2 regions of the Xenorhabdus ishibashii genome follow, and region 1 is predicted to be linked to the other one. Evidence: predicted binding sites of a transcription regulator. Region 1 holds the regulator's gene; the other holds the start of a gene.
What was found. Region 1 encodes PurR, which represses purine synthesis genes. Its sites were predicted from a motif close to CANGCAAACGTTTGCNTG; they were not measured.

Region 1 (3,441 bases):
TACCACCACGGCAAACATCACAATGCTTATGTTGTAAACCTGAATAATTTGATTAAAGATACTGAATTTGCCGGAAAATCTCTGGAAGAAATTATCAAAGCATCTGAAGGTGGTATCTTCAATAACGCAGCACAAATTTGGAACCATACTTTCTATTGGCATAGCCTGTCACCAAATGGTGGTGGTGAACCAACCGGAAAAGTAGCAGATGCCATCAACAATGCTTTCGGCTCTTTTGCTGAATTCAAACAGCAGTTTACTGACGCAGCCCTGAAAAACTTTGGTTCTGGTTGGACTTGGTTAGTTAAGAAAGCTGATGGCACTCTGGCTATCGTTAACACCTCTAATGCAGCAACCCCAGTGACTGGCGAAGATAAACCAGTACTGACCGTTGATGTCTGGGAGCACGCATATTACATCGATTATCGCAATGCACGCCCTCAATATTTGGAGCACTTCTGGGCTCTGGTCAACTGGAAATTTGTTGAAGAAAACCTGGCTTAATAAGATTACTTCTTATACTGGTTTGAAATAATAAGGGCGGGTTTTCCTTCATTCGCACAATTTTGCATGTTGGAAAACCTACCCTTAAAGTAAGTGGAGCTACAAATTCTTCTTTTAGATCTTGGTTAGATCAGGCAAAGGCTTCCCAGAAAAACAATCATGATTAATGCACTACTGGCGGCCAATAATCCCAATTTCAGATCTGTATCCATAGAACATCCTCAATGTGAAAATTAAGACACCTCAACACCATAAATTTTAGGCGGTTATTTGTCGTATTATCGAAAAATCATACCGCAATATCTAATTCATACTCTTTATAGCATCGATTATTACTTTCACTTTTGAGTTAGATCAGACAAAATTCAAAGTTTACCGCTAAATTATTGCCAACCATCATCCCGTATATAAATATATTGGCAAACGATTAACAAATAGCTATACCCGACTAGAAAGATAAAGGGTATATAAATTAGACCAGAAGGTCAGGAGTCCTTTTTTCATGGCAACGATTAAAGATGTGGCTAAACGCGCTGGTGTTTCGACCACAACCGTATCCCATGTTATCAATAAAACCCGTTTCGTCGCCGAAGATACAAAGGCCGCAGTTTGGGCTGCTATTAAAGAATTGAATTATTCCCCCAGTGCCGTTGCTCGCAGCTTAAAAGTTAACCACACCAAATCCATTGGATTGCTGGCAACATCAAGTGAAGCACCCTACTTTGCTGAGATCATAGAATCGGTTGAAAATAGCTGCTATAGCAAAGGTTACACACTGATTTTATGTAATTCTCATAACAACCTTGATAAACAAAAAGCTTATCTCGCGATGCTGGCACAAAAACGAGTAGATGGTTTGCTGGTCATGTGTTCAGAATACCCTGAGCAACTTTTGAGTATGTTGGAAGGCTATCGCAATATTCCTATGGTGGTCATGGATTGGGGAGAATCCAGAGGTGATTTTACCGATGCGATTATTGATAATGCCTTTCATGGTGGTTATCTGGCTGGCCGTTATCTCATTGAACGCGGTCATCGTGATATTGCCTCTATTCCTGGGCCATTGGCAAGAAATACTGGGGGAGGACGCCACCAAGGTTTTCTCAAGGCACTAAAAGAAGCCAATATCGCCATTCGTGATGAGTGGATTGTACAAGGTGATTTTGAACCTGAATCTGGTTATCAGGCCATGTACAAAATCCTGAATCAAAAACATCGTCCAACCGCTGTTTTTTGTGGTGGAGATGTCATGGCTATGGGGGCGATCTGTGCAGCCGATGAGTTGGGGTTGCGCGTTCCACAAGATATTTCAATTATCGGTTATGATAATATCCGCAATGCCCGCTATTTTACACCCGCATTGACAACCATCCACCAGCCCAAAGAGCGTTTAGGACAAATGGCTTTTTCAATGTTACTGGATCGGATCATCAATAAACGTGAGGATGCACAAACTATCGAAGTCCATCCACGCCTTGTTGAACGGCGCTCTGTTGCAGATGGACCTTTTATCGATTATCGCCGCTGACGGTTAATTTTCTTGCAGCCATTCGGCATTAAGCGTTTCGCTATCCCCCAGATAATCAAGTAACCAGCTTAATGCCGGTGAGTGGCTTTTTTGCGACCATGTCAAACAACATGGGCTGTCAGGCAAGGGCTGTTCAAGTTCAAGTGTAATCAGCTTACCTTTACGGATCAGCGGTAGCGCACGGTGTTTGGGCACCATGCCTACACACAATCCATCCATCAAACAACTTAATCCAACATCCCAATCAGGAACAATCAATCTCCGTTGATTATTCAAAGCCCATGTATCACGCTTAGGTAAGCTACGCGAAGTGTCTTCGAGACATAAACTGGGATAAGGCCGCATTTGGTCATCATTCAATTTTTCCGATATGGCTGCCAGTTCGTGTTCAGGGCTGGCTACACACAGCCAAGGCATAAATCCCATATCCCTGAAGCTATATCGCTCACCAACAGGGGAAGCACGTGTTGCTCCGATGGCGACATCCACTCGTCCATCCACCAGGGCATCCCATACGCCATTGAAAACTTCAGGATAGATAAGTAACTCAATATCTGGAAAATGGCGATAAAAATCCAAAATTAGCCGAAGCGTTCGCTCTGGCTTCACGACCTGATCAACCGCAATACTAAATTGCCCCCGCCAGCCATTAGCAACCTGTTGGCACTGGTGCCGAGTGTGATTCATTTTTTTGATAACAGAACGCGCTTCTTTAACAAAGATTGCCCCTGCTTCCGTTAAATCAACATCACGATGACGACGTTCAAATAAAGGTACAGCCAACCAGTCTTCAAGCTGTTTTACCGTATAGCTGACAGCAGAAGGTACACGATGAAGTTCTGACGCAGCCGCACTGAAACTTCCTGTTCTGGCAACAGCATCAATGACTTCCAGAGAGTATTCAGACCACATATATCTTCCTTTCAATTTTTTTCACAGCATGGTGCAAATATTACCGTTTCACAAGTAAAAATCATGCTATATAAAATAAACCCAATATTTCCTTATCCATTACCAAACCAAGTTATTAACACAATGACAACAAATAAAAACTCCATTCCATTTATGTCTTATCTCGCGGGCTTAAGCATGTTAGGCTATTTGGCCATCGATATGTATCTGCCCGCTTTTGATGCAATGAAAGCAGAATTAGATACATCAACTAATGCTATCAGTGCGAGCCTTAGCATTTTTCTTGCCGGATTTGCTTTTGCCCAACTTTTATGGGGTCAATTGTCTGATCGTTTAGGCAGAAAACCCGTTCTTATTATCGGTCTGTCCCTGTTTTCCATTAGTTGTTTAGGTATGCTTTGGATAACAAGTCCTATCCAGTTATTGATATTAAGATTTATGCAAGCAGTTGGGGTTTGTTCTGCTGCGGTGACCTGGCAGGCTTTAGTCGTTGATAG
Region 2 (3,441 bases), on a different contig from region 1:
AATAATCCATTGCCATTTCAAGGCGTTGTTGCAGGGATTGTATTTGCCGTAATAATTCTGTTTGATTGCGGCTAACCAACTCTGCTGCCGCAGAAGGCGTTGGTGCACGTAAATCAGCGACAAAATCCGCAATGGTGATATCGGTTTCATGGCCGACAGCGCTGACAATGGGAATATGACTTTGGAATATTGCCCGTGCCACTTGTTCATCATTGAAGCACCACAAATCTTCCAGCGATCCTCCGCCACGTCCGACAATCAGAACATCACACTCTTGTCGCGCATTTGCCAGCTCGATTGCCCGAATAATCTGTAATGGTGCTTCGGCTCCCTGAACAGCGGTAGGATAAATAACAACGGGCAAGGAAGGATCACGGCGTTTCAAGATATTCAAAATATCGTGCAATGCAGCACCACTGGAAGATGTGATGACACCGAGTCGTTTTGCCGGAGAGGGAAGTGACTTCTTATGAAGCTGATCAAATAAGCCTTCTGTGGCGAGTTTTTGCTTCAATATTTCAAATTGTTGTTGCAACAAACCATCACCCGCAGGCTGAATACTTTCCACTATCAGTTGATAATCACCCCGCGGTTCATACAGGGTAATTTGTGCCCTAACCAATACCTGTTGGCCATTTTGTGGACGAAACGTTGCCCTCAGGTTATGACTTCGAAACATGGCAGCACGAACTTGTGCCCTTTCATCTTTTAATGTGAAGTACCAATGCCCTGATGATGGCTGAGAAAAATTGGATATTTCAGCGGACAACCAGATCCTGCCCATTTCCAGCTCTAATAGCTGGCGAACAGTCTGATTCAAACGGCTAACAGAAAAAATTCCGGTATTGGTTGGTAGTGACATGTGAGCTAGATCAAATTTTAAAACAAGGACTTAATCAACCGATATTAGTCTCATTACACGACTAATCAAGAATTTTTTTCAAAAAATGCTGGAGGCAACCGATTTCGGCCTGTATAATGCCGCGGCAATATTTTATCCCTCTTATTGCTCCATAGCCTGGTGAGATATTGCCCATGTTACGAATTAAAAAAGAAGCATTAACTTTTGACGATGTATTGTTGGTTCCTGCCCACTCAACAGTCTTGCCTAACACCGCAGATCTGTCCACCCAATTAACTTCCACTATTCGCCTGAATGTACCTATGCTTTCCGCAGCTATGGATACTGTAACGGAATCTTCACTGGCAATCGCACTGGCACAAGAAGGGGGCATTGGCTTCATTCATAAAAATATGTCAATTGAACGCCAGGCTGAAGAAGTCAGCCGCGTGAAGAAGCATGAAAGCGGTGTAGTCACTGATCCTGTTACTGTAACGCCACAGACGACTTTGCGCGAAGTTCATGAGTTGTCCGAACGCAATGGTTTTGCGGGTTATCCCGTAGTAACAGAAGAGAACGAATTAGTGGGCATTATTACTGGCCGCGATGTGCGTTTCGTGACTGATCTGAATCAGCCGGTGACGGCAGTAATGACGCCTAAGGAACGTTTGGTAACCGTAAAAGAAGGCGAAGCTCGTGAAGTGGTTTTGCACAAAATGCACGAAAAACGGGTGGAGAAAGCGCTGGTTGTTGATGATAATTTCCACCTGCTTGGCATGATTACGGTAAAAGATTTCCAAAAAGCGGAGCGTAAGCCAAACGCATGTAAAGACGAACAAGGCCGTTTGCGTGTCGGTGCGGCGGTTGGCGCTGGTGCTGGCAACGAAGAACGTGTTGATGCATTGGTCGCTGCGGGTGTCGATGTACTGCTTATTGACTCTTCCCACGGCCATTCTGAAGGTGTGTTGCAGCGTATTCGTGAAACTCGCGCTAAGTATCCTGATCTGCAAATCATCGGCGGTAATGTAGCGACAGGTGAAGGTGCTAAAGCGCTGGTAGAAGCGGGTGTAAATGCCGTTAAAGTGGGTATCGGCCCAGGTTCTATTTGTACGACTCGTATCGTTACCGGTGTTGGTGTGCCTCAAATCACTGCCATTGCAGACGCAGTTGAAGCACTGCAAGGAACTGGCATTCCTGTAATTGCCGACGGAGGTATCCGTTTTTCCGGTGACATCGCCAAAGCGATTGCGGCAGGTGCATCATGTGTAATGGTTGGCTCCATGCTGGCGGGAACGGAAGAATCACCGGGAGAAATCGAGCTTTATCAGGGACGTTCGTTCAAATCTTACCGCGGCATGGGTTCGTTGGGTGCGATGTCCAAAGGTTCCTCTGATCGTTACTTCCAGACTGATAATGCGGCTGACAAACTGGTTCCCGAAGGCATCGAAGGTCGTGTGGCTTACAAGGGTCTGCTGAAAAATATCGTCCACCAGCAAATGGGTGGCTTGCGTTCCTGTATGGGGCTGACCGGTTGTGCAACCATTGATGAACTGAGAACTAAAGCAGAATTCGTTCGTATCAGTGGTGCGGGTATTCAGGAAAGCCACGTTCATGACGTGACTATCACCAAAGAATCACCCAACTACCGTTTAGGTCTTTAACATATTTAGAGTGACCCACCCGCGGGTCACTGTTTTTTTATTTTTAATTGCCACTTGTTTTTGGAACTCACCTCAAATGACAACTAATATCCATCAGCATCGCATTTTGATCCTTGATTTTGGTTCGCAATACACTCAGCTCATTGCTCGCCGTATTCGCGAAATCGGTGTTTATTGTGAACTTTGGACATGGAATGTCACTGAAGAACAAATCCGTGGATTTAACCCGAATGGTATTATCCTTTCTGGTGGACCAGAGAGTACGACTGAGCACAATAGCCCACGTGCACCGGAATATGTTTTCAATGCGGGCGTACCTGTGCTGGGTATTTGCTATGGCATGCAAACCATGTCTATGCAATTGGGCGGCCAGGTTTCTAACTCTGATGAGCGTGAATTTGGTTATGCGCAGGTTGAAATCAAGAATAATTGCGAACTATTCCGCGAGATCCAGGATGCCCTGAGCGAAACCGGCAAACCCCTGTTGGATGTATGGATGAGTCATGGCGATAAAGTAACGGCTATCCCTGCTGGTTTCACAACCATCGCCAGTACTGATACTTGCCCGTTTGCTATTATGGCCAACGATGAAAAACGTTTTTATGGTGTGCAATTCCATCCGGAAGTCACTCATACTCATCAGGGCATGAATATCCTGAAACGTTTCGTTCTGGATATTTGTCAATGTGAAGCACTGTGGACACCTGCTTCTATTATTGAAGATATTGTAGAACGCCTGCGCGTACAGATTGGTGATGATCAAGTTATTCTGGCACTGTCTGGCGGGGTGGATTCTTCTGTCACTGCACTGTTGCTGAACCGTGCAATTGGTAAGCGCCTGACTTGCGTTTTCGTAGACAATGGCCTGCTACGTTTAAATGAAGCGGATCAGGTGATGGAGATGTTTGCCGGTAAATTTGACCTGAACATCATTCACGT

Region 2: guaB (IMP dehydrogenase) is a predicted target of PurR. The motif match lies at 954-971, and genes of this name have one in related genera.

Annotation. Positions count from the first base shown of each region.
Region 1 covers NZ_NJAK01000002.1:431,799-435,239, forward strand. Annotated here, with positions in the region: gene sodB (superoxide dismutase [Fe]) at 1-504, shown strand, start outside; gene purR (HTH-type transcriptional repressor PurR) at 1,007-2,032, shown strand; gene punR (DNA-binding transcriptional activator PunR) at 2,036-2,944, opposite strand; gene punC (purine nucleoside transporter PunC) at 3,068-3,441, shown strand, end outside.
Region 2 covers NZ_NJAK01000001.1:116,232-119,672, forward strand. Annotated here, with positions in the region: gene xseA (exodeoxyribonuclease VII large subunit) at 1-862, opposite strand, end outside; gene guaB (IMP dehydrogenase) at 1,036-2,502, shown strand; gene guaA (glutamine-hydrolyzing GMP synthase) at 2,579-3,441, shown strand, end outside.